2 regions of the Caulobacter sp. RL271 genome follow, and region 2 is predicted to be linked to the other one. Evidence: riboswitches for the same ligand, from Rfam matches in the RefSeq annotation. Region 2 holds a riboswitch; the other holds the start of a gene.
The links. A riboswitch is a leader RNA that binds a small molecule or an ion and turns the genes downstream of it on or off. The one in region 2 is predicted to bind glycine.

Region 1 (7,284 bases), 2.5 Mb from region 2:
CGAGGTCGTTCTCGAGAATCGCTGCGGCGGCTGTGGCGACTGCGTCGACGCCTGTCCCAGCGATGTGCTGCGGCTGGGCGCGGGCGGCAAGGTGGTGATCGCCGCCCAGGCCGACTGTCAGACCTGCTTCCTATGCGAACTCTACTGCCCGGCCGACGCCCTGTTCGTCTGGCCGGAGGTGGAGCGGATCGCCGGGATCACGGCCGCACAAGCGCTGGCCTCGGGCCAGGTGGGCGCCTTCCGCCGTGACCACGGCTGGGACGAGCACGCGGCCACCCACACCAATCAACATTGGCGGATGGGGGCGATCTTCGAGCGCGCTCGCCTGCAGGCGATCGAGCTCGCCGCCGCCAGGACCGCTCGACCCGAGGAAGGACGCTCGTCATGAGCCTCAAGAGTCTGAAGGACCGTCTCGCCGACCTGCACGCCGAGCGCGAACGCACGTGGGATCCGGCCCAGCTGAAGATCAATATCGACCAGCAACGAACGCTTGTGGAGACCGCTGACCCGTCGCGATGGGTCAAGGTGGGCGAGCGCCTGGAGCCGTTCACGCTGCCGGACGTCGAGGGCGGAGCGCTGTCGCTGGAGGCGCTGATCCAGCGTGGCCCAGCGGTGCTGGTGTTCTTCCGCTTCGCCGGCTGCCCGGCCTGCAACATCGCCCTGCCTTACTATGACGAGGCGCTGGCGCCCGACCTGCGGGACCTGGGCGCGACCCTGGTGGCGGTCAGCCCGCAGGTTCCCGAACGGCTTGGAGAGATCCGCGCTCGCCATGGCCTGTCGTTCAAGGTCGCGTCGGACACGGACAACGCCCTCGGCCGACGGTTCGGCATCCTCTACACCGCCGACGACGCCAGCCAGGCCGCGCAACGCGCCAAGGGCGCCTTCATCGGCGACACGACCGGCACGGGAACCTGGGAGCTACCCCAGCCCGCTGTCGTCGTCATCGACCACGAGCGCGTCGTTCGCTTCGTCGACGTCAGTCCCGACTGGCTGGTCCGCACCGAGGCCGAAGCCGTCCTCGCGGCCGTCCGCGACATCACCCTGGTTCCCGCCGAATAGGATCGGAGATTTTCCCATGACCGCTCAGCGCCAACTGAAGCTCGGCTTCATCCTGCACGGCGTCGGCCCCGGCTGGGGCGACTGGCGTCACCCCAACGCCCAGCCGAACGCCAGCACCGACTTCCAGTTCTACAAGCGCCAGGCCCAGGTGGCCGAGGCTGGCAAGTTCGATTTCCTGTTCGTGGCCGACAGCGTCTACATCACCGAGAAGTCCAGCCCGCATTATCTGAACCGCTTCGAGCCGCTGACCATTCTGTCGGCCCTGGCTGGCGCCACGAACAACATCGGCCTCGTGGCCACCCTGACGGTCAGCTACAGCGAGCCGTTCAACGTCGCCCGCCAGTTCGCCTCGCTGGACCATATCAGCGGCGGCCGCGCCGGCTGGAACGTCGTCACCTCGTGGCTCGAGGGCAGCGCCGCCAACTACAGCCGCGAGAAGCACTACGCCCACGATGTCCGCTACCGTCTGGCCGGCGAGTATCTGGACGTGGTCCAGGGGCTGTGGGACTCGTGGGAGGATGACGCCCTGACCTTCGACAAGAAAGGCGGGCAATTCTTTGATCCGGCGAAGCTTCACACCCTGAACCACAAGGGCGAGTTCTTCTCGGTGAAGGGACCGCTGAACATCAGCCGCTCGCCGCAGGGACAGCCGGTGATCTTCCAGGCCGGGGCGTCCGAGGACGGCAAGGCCTTCGCCGCCAAGCGGGCCGACGCGATCTTCGTCTCTCACGAGGAAATTGACGCGGCAAAGACCTACTACCAGGACATCAAGGCTCGCGCCGCCGGGTTCGGTCGCGATCCGGATCAACTGCACGTGTTGCCCGCGGCTCGCCCGGTGGTCGGTCGCACGCCCGAGGCGGCGGAGGCGCTGTACAAGGAACTGACCGAACTGGTCTCGCTGGACAATGCTCTGTCGATGCTGGCCAGGCCGTTCAACGAATACGATTTCAGCCAGCACGATCCCGACGGCCCTTTCCCGCTTGAGGCCGCCGCGTTCGGCGCCAACTCCAACCAGAGCGCGGTGAACCGCATCGTCGCGGCGGTGAAGGCGGAGAACCTGACCCTGCGCCAGACGGCCCTGCGTTTCGCCACGCCGCGCGGTCACTTCGTCGGGACGCCCGAACAGGTCGCCGACAGTCTGCAGCAATGGTTCGAAGAGCGGGCGTCCGACGGCTTCGTGCTGTTCGAAAGCCTGCCGGGCCAGCTGGAGGCCTTCGTCGAACTGGTCGTGCCGATCCTGCAGGCGCGAGGTCTGTATCGCACCGAATACGAAGGCTCGACCTTCCGCGAGAGCCTGGGCTTGGACTTCCCGGTCAACAGGTACGCGGGGGCGCTGGCGGCGGCCGAATAGCGCTGCCTGGGGGTTCGAAGGCTGGAGCCGGTCGGTCCTCGCGGGCCGACCGGCTTCGTCGTTCTAGAAGTCCGCCGAGATCGTGAACTGGATCGTGCGCGGCGGGGCCGGGCGGAAGCTGGCGGCGGTGTTCACCGTCGTGCTGATCGTGCCCAGATAGTCCTTGTCGAAGATGTTATCGACATTGACCCGCGCCTTGACCTGGCTGAACGGGCCGGCCGCGAAGCCGTCGCCGATGTCGACATAGGCGTTGACGATGGTGTAGCCGCCGACCTTCTCGCTGTTGACGAAGTTGGTGAAGCGGCTCTCCAGGTGACGGGCCGAGACGTTGACGAGCAGGCCGTCGAACGGCTCGACCGTGACGCCGGTCGTGAAGACCCAGTCGGGGAAGTCCGGCACCTTCTTGCCGGCGATCGCCAGGGTGACCGGCGCGGCCGTGGTGCTGGCTCGGTAGTTCAGGACATCGTCCTGGAACACAGCGTCATTGTACGAGACGTTGGCGTTGAAATAGGCCTTGCCGGCGAAGATCTCGGGCTTCCACTGGCCGCTGAACTCGACACCCTTGGCCTTCACCGCGCCGACGTTCTGGTAGAAGGTTTCGGTCACGCCGCCGCCGCCGGGCACCAGCGAGGCAAAGGCCTGCAGACGATTCTTGAACTCGGTCTGGTAGGCCACGATCGAGGCGTTGAACGTGCGGTGGTTGGCCCGGTAACCGAACTCCCAGTTGGTCGAGGTCTCGGGGAGGGGGCTGGCGATCGTGGGGCTGGCGGCCGAGAAAATGTCGTCCGCGCCGCGCGGCAGGGCCATGTTCTCGGAGTAAGAGGCGAACACCTGGTCGCGGCCGGTCAGGCTGTAGACCGCCCCGACCTGCGGCAGGAAGCTGTCTTTCCAGTTGGCCTTCAGGATCGGGTGGCGAAGGTTGATGTAATCGTTCGGGTTGCGGTAGCCGGCGATCTTGTAGTCGATATCTGTGGCCTTGAAGCCCAGCTCGACCTTCAGCTTGGCCTCCAGCAAGGTCAGGGTGTCCTTGACGAAGAACTGCTTGGTCTCGCGCAGCGACTTGTAGTCCCGCTGGGCGTGGACCCGCTCGTTGAACAGCGGCGCGCCGTCGGGGTTGCCGTTCTCGACGTTGTAGCGGTTCTGGGTGCGGTGATAGTCGTCGTTCTCGAGCCAGAGGCCGGCTTCGATCTTGTTGAAGCCCAGATGCCAGGCGACCTTGGCGGTCACGCCCTTGCGAATGCCGTCGACGCCGGACAGGCCGTACTGGATGCCCTTTGGCGCGACGATGCCCGCCACTTTGCCGATCTCGGCGGTGTAGCTGGTCAGCGAGGTGGCATAGGCCTCGGGCGAGACGCCATAGCCGCCCTTGTCCTCGTAGTAGGCGGTGGTGGTGAGGTCGACGGTGTCGGTGATCGGCGTATTCAGCGTCAGGCCGTACAGGTGGTCCTTCCGCTTGTTGACCGCGAACTTGTAGTACTGGGCATAGTTGGCGTTGGAGTAGGTGGGGCCGCCCGACACCGCCGGCAGGTTGGTGGCGGTCTGGGTGCTGCCCGCCGGACCCGGGTTCGGCACGATGCCCAGATAAGCGAAATAGCGACCCGAGCGGCCGAACACGTCGCCAGCCGTCCCGTTGTACTGGGCCAGGGTGATCGAGGGGCTGTCGTAGTCGAAATAGTCATTGTGGACAGTCTGGAAGCTGACGTCGCCGCCATTGGGCAGGGCGTAACGCAGCTTGCCCTCGTAGTGCTTGCGATCGATCGTGCCCGGGCCGCGCCACAGGTCGCCCTTGATCCACGAACCGCTGGCATAGCCCGAAAGGCCACCGTGCTCGCCCATCTCTAGGCGCAGGAAGGTGCGGCGCAGGTCGTCGCTGCCCAGGGTGCCGCTGATTGCGCCGCCGGCCGTCTTGGACGGGGCTTGGGTGAAGTAGTCGACGATGGGGCCCAGCGAGGCGTAGCTGGGCAGGGCGACATCGCCCGCGCCGGCTGAGGCGGTGACCCGTAGCAGGTTCTCGTTGTCGACATAGCGGTAGATCGGGCTGCCGCCGAACTGGTCGCTGCGGCCCATCGGGATGTTGTCCAGCAGGAAGCCGATCTGCTGGAAGTTGAAGGCCCGCACCGAGACCGAGTTGCCGAACTCGTACATGCCCAGGGCATCGTTGGCCTGGACGTTGAAGCCGGGGAGGGACTCCAGCATCTTCAGGCCGGTGATGCCCGCCGGCGCGGACAGCAGCGCCTCGCGGGTGATCGAGACCGTGGCGGTGGCGTGGTCGGTGCCGATCGCGACGCTGGCTTCGGACAGGCGCTTGCCGGTCACGACGACGGTGTCGACCTCGGAGGTCTTGTCGACTTCCTGCGCCAGGACGGGCGTTGCGCCGCCAAGGATCGAAGCGGTGAGAAGAAGCACTCGCAGGCGGTGGCGCGCGGGCGAGATGTTACGGTCGGTCATCGTTATCCCCAATCACTTTTGACTGAGGGGAGCGTCGCTATGTGTTCTCGCGAGGTAAATTCAGAATTTCTCTGTCTGTGTCGATATAATGACTAAGTTGAGATGTTGCGCATATTTGTTCAATATATGAACAGTGAAAATATTGACCTACTCATAAGCGACATTTATTTCGCGAAAGTCGGTAGACGATCGCGTTCGTGCATTTTCAGTCGGGGCGGTGGAGCGGGTTCTTTAGTTTCGCATGACGCACGCAGGGGCTGGGCGCGCCGGCATGGCGCGCCTACTCACCCCCGCTGTCCTTGGCGCCTGAGAGATTCAGCGGGCCCATGCCGTTGGCGGGGCCGCCTTGCTCCTTCGGCGAGGGCGTCTGGCGCCCTGCTTTCCAGCGTTCAGAAGCCCGCGCGGTCCTTTTGCTTGAGCGTTTCCGGGGCGGTTTCGCCTTCAGCGCCGGGCCGGGGCCCGATCTCTCCCGCGAGAGCCCGGCCAGCAGGCGGCAGCAAAAACCCCGGGTCAAACGGATTGACCCGGGGCTGCTGGAGTTCGTAGCGATTGCGAACGAACGTGGCGCGCGGCGCCCGCGAACGAGGCGCGGCTACTTCGTGACGGTCAGCTTGAAGACCATCGTGTTGCTGTACTTCTGGCCCGGATCCAGGCGGACCGACGCGAACTGCGGCTTGTTCGGCGCGTCGGGGAAGTGCTGCGGCTCGAGCGCGATACCGTCGCCTTGGCGATAGATCTTGCCGCTCTTGCCGATGGTCGTGCCATCGATGAAGTTGCCGGCATAGAACTGGATGCCCGGCTGGTCGCTGAGGATCTCCAGCACGCGGCCGCTCTTGGGGTCGGCCAGGCGCGCGGCCAGGCGTGGGGCGCCGCCAGCCTTGCCGTTCAGCACGTAGTTATGGTCATAGCCGCGGCCGACGACGATCTGCGGATCCCGGGCGTCGCGGACCCGGGTCTCGACCGCGGTCGGCTTGCGGAAGTCGAACGGCGTGCCCGCCACCGGGGTGATCGCACCCGTCGGGATCAGCTCGTTGTCGACCGGGGTGTATCCGTCGGCCGGGATGGTCAGCACGTTGCCCATCGCGCCTTCCGGAACGCCTTCGCCGGCCACGTTGAACAGAGCGTGGTTGGTCATGTTGACGATGGTCGGCTTGTCGGTTGTCGCGCCGTAGGTGATCGTCAGGTTGTTCTGCTCGTCCAGGGCGTAGGTCGCCGTGGCGGTCAGGGTTCCGGGATAGCCTTCCTCGCCATCGGGGCTGACATAGCCGAAGGTCACCGAGGCGGTCGGGCCGGACTTGGCGTTCAGCACCTTCCAGACGACCTTGTCGAAGCCCTTCACACCGCCATGCAGCGCGGCGACCTTGTTGTTGTTCAGCGCCAGTTGGTAGGTCTTGCCATCCAGGCTGAAGCGGCCTTTACCGATACGGTTGGCGAACCGCCCGACCGAGGCGCCGAAATAGCTGGCGTTCTTCTCGTAGGTGGCCGCGTCGGCGAAGCCCAGGGCGATGTCGGCCTTCTTGCCCGTGCGGTCGGGCGCGATCAGCGACTGCAGGGTCGCGCCATAGGTGATGATCGTGGCGCTGACGCCCTTGGCGTTGGTCAGGGTGATGGCCTCGACGGCCTCGCCCGAGGCGATGGCGCCGAACGGCTTGCGCGACAGCTCGACGGCGTTGGCCGACGAGACGGCGACCAGGGCGAGCGCACTGCTCAGGACAATGGTCTTCAGCTTCATGTTTCTCTCCCTTTGTCGTTCTTTCTTGGCGCGCCTATTCCACGAAGGCCGGCGCCGTGACCCGCTCGCTGAGCAGGAAGGCGTCGGCGACATGGCGCAGTGGGCTGACGTCGACGTCGCTGGCGCCGTCGGCGATCAACTTGGCGAAGGCGTCATACAGTCCTGGATATTCCTGGTCGGGGCCTTCCCGCATCAGTTGGCCATCGATGTAGAGCTTGGCGCCGCCGTGGGTCAGCTTGAGCTGGCCGTCTTCGGTGTCGACCTCGATGTCCCAGCTTTGCGGGCCGGTCTGCAGGAAGTCCAGTTCAGCGCGGATCGGGGCGCCGGCTGCGTCGCGGAAATCGAGCTCGGCCTGGATCGGCGACTGCTTGTTCTCCGGCACGTGCAGCACGCCCTTCGACAGGAAGAACGGGCGCGGCAGGATGCGGGTGACGATGGACAGGGCGTTGATGGCCGGGTCGAAGACCCCCAAGCCGCCAGCGTCCCAGATCCAGTCCTGGCCCGGATGCCAGACGCGCACGTCTTCCTTCCAGTTGATGCGCACGGCCTTGATCGCGCGCTCGGCCAGCCATTCGCGGGCTGGTTCGACGCCGATGGCGTAACGCGAGTGCCAGGTGGTCTGAAGGGTCAGGCTGCGCTCGGCGGCGGCCTGGCGCAGGTCCTCGACCTCGCTGAGCGTTGCGCCGGGGGGTTT
Region 2 (7,284 bases):
CGCCATAGGCGCAGGCGTTGAAGACGAGGTTGCGCAGAACCTCGCCGACCAGCACCGAGTTGCCGCGCGCGAGCCCCAGGTCGGCGGGCAGGCGCGCCAGGACCTCGACCTCGGGAAAGGCGCGGACGGCCTCGATCTGGATCGTCGTCAGCAGAGCGGCGAGATCGGCCTCGCCATCTGCCGCGGCGGCTTCGGAGCGGGCCAGGGCCAGGAATTGCGACAGCACCTGGCGCAAGTTGGCCGCGGCGTTGCGCGAGTCACCCAGTAGCGCCTTGTCGCGGGGCGACGCCGCCGAGCGTTCCAGCAGGGCCAGGTTGGCGACAATGACCGACAGGGGCGTGCGCAGCTGGTGCGAGGCGTCGGCCGAGAAGCGCTCTAGCGCCCGGGTGAAGCGTTCCAGGCTGCCCATCATGTGGTTGAAGGCGCCGACCACCGGCGTCAGCTCGGTGGGGGCGTCCGCGGCATCGATCGGCGTCAGATCGGGGCGCGAGGCTTGGGCCCGCGTCGTCAGCTCGGTGGTCAGGCGGCGCAGCGGCGCCAGGCCCCAGCCGACCGCGGGTACGACCAGGGCGGCGGCGGTGGCGACCAGCAGCACCGGCAGCCCGATCAGGTTGAACAGCAGCTCGCGTACGCTGGCGCGGCGGGAGTCGAGGCTCTGGGCCACGGCCACCACGACCGGGTCCTCCACCCCGGGGACCATCACCGTCGACTGGACGATGCGGACGGTATAGCCGCGCATTCTGGCGTAGGCGAAGTTGGTCTCGTTCGGCGAGGGGGCGGGGAGGCGCGGCAGGTCGTCATAGCCCGTGACCAGTCGTGGGCCCTGGCGCACGGCATAGAACACCGCGTCGCGCTCGGGACTGTCCAGCAGTCCCAGGGCCCAAGGCGGCAGGGCGACTTGCGCCTGGCCGTCCCGGGCGCCGATCTGGGCGACGATCGAGGCGGCCGAGCCGGCCAACAGGCGGTCGGAGGACTTTTCAACCACGGCTCGCGCGGCCAGGGCGCCGGCCACGGTCAGGGCCGCCGCCAGCAGGGCCAACGGCACGATCTGGGCCAGCAGCAGTCGGCCGACCAGGCTGGAGCGGCGCGTTTCGCGGCTCACGGGTCGAGCCGGTAGCCCACGCCACGCAGCGTGCTCAGGCGAGGGCCGTCCGGGGTCAGCTTGCGCCGCAGCCGACCGACATGGATGTCCAGCGCGTTGGGGGAGGGCGAATCCTCGTCGGGAAACACCTCGGCGGCCAGCCGGTCGCGCTCGACGACGCGGCCCGAGCGGGTGGCCAGGGCTTTCAAGACGGCCCACTCGCGCGGGCGCAGGTCCAGGCGCCGGTCGCCGATCCAGGCCGAGCCGGCCTCCCAATCGCAGGCCAGGGCGCCGACATGCGCCGTTCGCGCCGCGTAGCCGCCCTTGCGCCGCGCCACCGCGCGGACCCGGGCGACCAGCTCGAACGGGTCGAAAGGCTTCAGCACATAGTCGTCGGCGCCCATATCCAGGCCCGCGATCCGATCGCGTACGGCGTCGCGCGCGGTCAGCATGACGATCGGGGTGGGAAACCCTTCGCGTCGCAGTCGGCTCAGGATCTCGAAGCCGTCAATGTCGGGCAGGCCGATGTCCAGGATCACGGCGTCGAAATCCGCGCCGGCGGCCAGGGCCAGGGCGAGCGCGGTCTCGCCGGTTTCGGCGCAGACGGGCTGGTGGCCTTCGCTTTCCAGAGTCGCGGTCAGCGAACGCCGGAGCGGCGGATCATCCTCGACAACGAGTATCTTCATCGGGGATGTAGACGCTGCAGCACATGCATGGAGGGCCGCCATCCCACGCCGATTGCCAAGCGAGGTCAAGAGACGGGGTCTCCTAGCCGCTTTGGGCGCGGTCGTCCTGGCGAGTCTGGCCGGCTGTGCGCCCGGCGCGCCGGGGCAGGCGACGCGGGGCTCGGACGTCCGGACGGCCGCGCGCGAGGGTGAGGTCGTCGTCTATATCAACAACGACGTCCACCAGGCGCTGATCGAGGACTTCGAGCGGCGCTTTCCGAAGGTGAAGCTGCGATTCGTCGTCCTGACCTCGCGCGATATGCAGGCCCGGGTGATCGAGGAGGCCAGGAACGGCAAGCCGGTGGCCGACGTCGTCTGGACCTCGGCCATGGACACCCAGGTCAAGCTGATCAACGACGGCTACGCCCAGACCTATGACAGCCCCGAGGCCAAGAATTTGCCAGCCTGGGCGCGGTGGCGCGACCAGGGCTTCGGCATGACCAGCGAGCCGATTGTCTTCGTCTACAACAAGCGGCTGCTGAAGGATGGCGAGGTCCCACGCAGCCACGCCGCCCTGTTGGCCGCGCTGCGCGCCGATCCCCAGCGCTGGCGCGGCAAGGTGGCGCTGTACGACCCCGAGCGCAGCGGCATGGGGTTCTTCTACCTGTCGAGCAACACCCAGACCTATCCGGACGGCTGGGCCCTGTACGATGCGATCGCGGCGACGGGCGCGCCGACCTATGTGCCTGGCAAGCCGATGCTGGACCGCGTGGCTTCCGGCGAGCACTGGCTGGCCTTCGACATGAACGGGTCCTACGCCGACTGGTATGTGCGCCACCACGGTTCCGACGTCGGCTATGTCGTGCCGGAGGACTATCACCTGTCGATCTCGCGGGTGGCCTTCATCACGCGATTGGCGCGGCATCCCGGCGCGGCGCGGGTGTTCTTGGACTACCTGATGTCGGAGAGCGGGCAGCGGCGCCTGCTGGAAGTTCGCCTCACGCCGGTCCGCCCTGGCCTGGGCGCGGCGCCGTCGGCGGGTGGTCGGCCCGTTCGCGTCGGCCCCGCGCTGCTGGCCAATTTCGACCAGGGGCGACGCGCCGAACTCCTGGCGCGATGGCGGCGTGGCGCGGTCGGACAATGATATTTGCACAATTAACGTGCGTTATCTGATTATATTTCAATCGCATTGCGCCGCGCCGAAGCCTGGGCTTCTTTTCTGAGGAACAGCGCCCCGCGCACCAATCTGTCACCGACCTGTCACGAGCCGAAAAGGGTCCGAGCTCGCGCCGACGAGCGTCCTACCGCGCGTTGAGTTCGTGGTCATAATTTTCTCCGTGATGGACCATTTCGGATATTTCTACCGAACTTGGCCGCTTTGACGGGACCGGAAGAACCCTTCGTACTGCCCTGGCTCTCGCGGAAGAGATCGGGTTTCGGCCCGACGCCGAAGGCGCAACCGCCCCGGAAACGCTCAGGCAACAGGGACCGCAGAGCACTAGGACGCTGGAAAGCAGGACCGCTCCAATAGCGAGCGGCCTCGCCGAAGGAGCAAGGGCGCGACCGCGCCTGAATCTCTCAGGCCCAAGGACAGCGGGGGCAGAGGAACCGCCTGGCGGAGCCGTGGGACCACCCACGCGAAGCGACCAGATGCGACCGAACAAGCGGCCGCGCGGGAGAGGGCGACTGTCGACTGCTGAAACATAGGGGATCTCGTTTTGACTCTTTCACGCCAAACCCGCCGAAGCCTGCTGCTGGGATGCAGCCTGGTTCCCGCCGTCCTGGCCCTGCACGGCGCCGCCTTCGCCCAGGAGGCCGCCAAGGCCGACGACGACACCAATGTCGGTGAAATCGTCGTCACCGCCTCGCGCATCGACCGCGCGGGCTTCGAGGCGCCGACTCCGACGGTGCGCGTCACGGCCCAGGACTTAAGCGTCGGCGCCCGTCCGAACATCGCCGCGGCCCTGAACGACCTGCCGCAGTTCCGCGCCACGACCTCGCCCCAGACCACCGGCACCAACACCGGCGCGGGCAACGCCCCGGTCGACCTGCGCGGCCTGGGCATCAGCCGCACCCTGGTGCTGCTGGATGGCCGCCGCTTCTCGGGCGACAACGACCTGAACCTGATCCCCAGCATCCTGACCAAGGGCGTGGACGTGGTCACCGGCGGCGCTTCGGCCGCGTGGGGCTCGGGCGCCGTGGCCGGCGTGGTCAACATCTCGATCGACCGCAACTTCACGGGCCTGAAGCTCGGCGTCGAGGGCGGCGAGTCCTCATATCACGACGCCAAGCAGGTCCGTCTCGAGGCGGCGGCTGGCAAGACCTTCGCCGACGGCCGCGGCCACTTCGTGATCGGCGCGGAGTATCTCGACAATGACGGGGTCATCCCGAAGAACAGCCGTCCCAACATCGGCCGCTGGGCCACGATCTCGAACGGTGCGGGCCGTTTCGTCCTGGCCCCGAACGTCGGCTTCTCGAATGCGGCCTATGGCGGCCTGATCATGTCGGGCGTGCTGAAGGGCATGGCCTTCAATCCCGACGGCACCCTGCGCGTCTTCAACGCCGGCACGGTGATCGGCGCCAACTCGGTGGGCGGCGAAGGCCCGTCGAACGACGACCTGTCGCCTCTGGTCACGCCGCAAAAGCGCTACGCCACCATGGCCAGCGTCACCTATGACCTAACCGACAAGGTGAAGCTGACGGCCGAGCTGCGCCGCTCGCGGATGTGGAACAACTACATCTGGTTCGGCGACCACAACCGCGGCAACCTGACGATCAAGTCCGACAACGCCTTCCTGCCGGCGGCGGTGAAGAGCGCCCTGGCGGCGGCCGGCCAGACCAGCTTCACGATGGGCCGCTTCAACACCGAGGCCTATCCGACGATAGACTTCGAGCGCGTCTCAACCCAGGGCACGCTGGCCCTGGACGGTTCGTTCGGCGACGGCTGGCGGTGGAGCGCCTACTACAGCCACGGCGAGAACGAGAACAATATCGACACGCCCGGGTTCTTCCTGACCCAGAACTATGCCAACGCCGTGGACTCGGTGATCAGCCCGACCACCGGCCAGGCCGTCTGCCGCATCGCCCTGACCACCACCACCAACTGCGTGCCGATCAACCTGTTCGGCCAGGGCGCGCCCTCGGCGGCGGCGCTGGCCTACGTCACCGGCACGCCCTCGATGCGAGAGACCAGCAAGCTGGACGTCGGTGGCTTCAGCCTGCGCGGCGAGCCCTTCTCGCTGCCGGCCGGTCCCGTCTCCATCGCCGTCGGCGCCGAGGCCCGCAAGGAGTCGGTCGACCGCACGGTCGGCGCGCTGGACACCGCCAAGGCCTTCACCTCGTTCAGCTTCTCGGCCATGGCCGGCAGCTATAGCGTCAAGGAAGCCTTCGCCGAAGTGCTGGTCCCGGTGATCCGTGACGTGCCGGTGTTCAACAAGCTGGAAGTCAACGCCGCCGCGCGCGTCTCCGACTACAACACCACCGGCTCGATCTGGTCGTGGAAGCTGGGCGCCACCAACGAGTTCTTCCCGGGCTTCCGGGGGCGGATCACCAAGTCGCGCGACATCCGCTCGGCCAACCTGACCGAACTCTTCACCACCAGCACGACCGGCTACAACACGATCGTCGACCAGAAGACCAATTCCAGCGTCTATGTGCTGACCAACGGCGGCGGTAACGCCAACCTGACGCCCGAGACGGCCAAGACCTTCACGACCGGCTTCGTCTATTCGCCGCCGGCCCTGCCGGGCTTCAACATCTCGGTCGACTACTTCGACATCGACATCGACAATGTCATCACTACGGTCTCGGCCCAGGACATCGTCACGCGCTGCAACAACGGCAACGCCGACATGTGCTCGCGGGTCACCCGGGACGGAACCGGCACGATCAGTCGGATCGTCTCGACCTACGTCAACCTGGCCAACTACAAAACCGATGGCGTCGACGCCGAGATTTCGTACGCGACCAGTTTCGACCGCATCATCCCCAACGCCCCGGGCCGCATCCGCGCCCGCTGGCTGATGACCTGGGTCAACAGCCTGACCACCAACGATGGGGTCAGCAAGATCGAGTACGTGAAGTCGCAGGGCTATTCGTTCGGCCTGGGCACGCCCAAGACCCGGATGACCGGCAGCCTCGACTGGGCTGGCAAGGTGTTCAGCGCCAACATCCGCGCCCGCTACATCTCGCCGGGCGCCTACAACAGCACCGTCGATCTCGTGAACGGCCATATTAAGGCCTACACCTATGTCGACCTGGGCGTGCAGGCCAAGCTGCCCGACGTCATGGGCCACGGCGTCGAGCTCTACGCCAACGCCACCAACCTCTTCGACAAGGCCCCCCCGGTCTCGTCGCTGTACTCGCCGTACTACGACGTCATCGGCCGCTATGTGACCGTCGGCGCGCGGATGCGTTTCTAAGCCCGCCCGACCCAGCGCCGCCGGCTGCTTCCCCCAAGCACCTCTCGCCGGCGGCGCTCCTCCTTTTTCTCCGAGGCCTACCTCACATGATTTTCCGTCACTCCCTGGCGCTGGCCCTGCTGGCCGGCGCTATCGCGACCCCTTTGGCGGCCCAGACCGTCGCGCCGCCCGCCGCCATCGTCGTCGACGGCGCGCCGGCCATTCCGCAGGAACTGGCGGCCGCGACCGCGCCCTATCTGCAGGCGCGCCACGCCAACTTCCTGGGCTGGAACGCGGCCGACCACTCGATGCTGATCAAGACCCGCTTCGGCGGCTCCGATCAGGTCCACGTCGTCGCCAAGCCCGACGGCGATCGCCGCCAGATCAGCTTCGAGAACGAGCCGATCCTGGCCGCAGCCCTCTCGCCCAAGGGCGACGCCCTGGTCGTTCAGAAGGACAAGGGCGGCGACGAGTTCTACCAGCTCTACGTCCTGGAAGCCGGCCGTCCGCGCCTGATCACCGACGGCAAGAGCCGAAACTGGTTCGGCGCCTGGTCGCCGGACGGCAAGCTCGTCGGCTACGCCTCGTCGCGCCGCAACGGCGCCGACATGGACCTCTATGTCGTCGACCCCAAGGACTCCAAGACCGACCGCCTGGTCGCCCAGGTCACCGGCGGCGGCTGGAACATCGTCGATTTCTCGGCCGACGGCGCCAAGGCCCTGGTGCTGAACCGCATGTCGGTCAACGAGGCCATGGTCTATGAGCTGGACCTGGCCAGCGGAAAGATGAAGCCCCTTACCGATCCGAAGGCCAAGGCCTCGTACGTCGATCCGAAATACGCCCGTGACGGCTCGGTTTGGCTGACCTCGAACAAGGGCTCGGACTTCCAGCGCCTGGGCAAGCTGGACGGCAAGGGCGGCTTCGTCCCGGTGTCCAAGGAGCCGCGCTGGGACGTCAGCGACTACGCCGTCTCGCCGGATGGAACCTTCGCGGTCTACGCCATCAACGAGGCCGGCGTGTCGCGCGTGCGGGTGCTGGATCTGGCCACCGGCGCCGTGCGTCCGGTGACCGGCCTGCCGGCGGGTGTGATCCCCTACAGCATCGGCGCGGCTATCGACATCGCGCCGTGGGGCGAGAT

Region 1: another riboswitch for glycine. It lies ahead of MZV50_RS12545 (TonB-dependent receptor); the one in region 2 lies ahead of MZV50_RS23640 (TonB-dependent receptor domain-containing protein).

Annotation. Positions count from the first base shown of each region.
Region 1 covers NZ_CP096040.1:2,635,286-2,642,569, forward strand. Annotated here, with positions in the region: gene MZV50_RS12530 (4Fe-4S dicluster domain-containing protein) at 1-388, shown strand, start outside; gene MZV50_RS12535 (peroxiredoxin-like family protein) at 385-1,059, shown strand; gene MZV50_RS12540 (LLM class flavin-dependent oxidoreductase) at 1,076-2,410, shown strand; gene MZV50_RS12545 (TonB-dependent receptor) at 2,474-4,870, opposite strand; glycine riboswitch at 5,142-5,254, opposite strand; gene MZV50_RS12550 (aldose epimerase family protein) at 5,451-6,590, opposite strand; gene MZV50_RS12555 (Gfo/Idh/MocA family protein) at 6,625-7,284, opposite strand, start outside.
Region 2 covers NZ_CP096040.1:5,086,091-5,093,374, reverse strand. Annotated here, with positions in the region: gene MZV50_RS23655 (sensor histidine kinase) at 1-1,102, opposite strand, end outside; gene MZV50_RS23650 (response regulator transcription factor) at 1,099-1,767, opposite strand; gene MZV50_RS23645 (ABC transporter substrate-binding protein) at 1,859-2,890, shown strand; glycine riboswitch at 3,157-3,247, shown strand; glycine riboswitch at 3,251-3,342, shown strand; gene MZV50_RS23640 (TonB-dependent receptor domain-containing protein) at 3,465-6,167, shown strand; gene MZV50_RS23635 (S9 family peptidase) at 6,254-7,284, shown strand, end outside.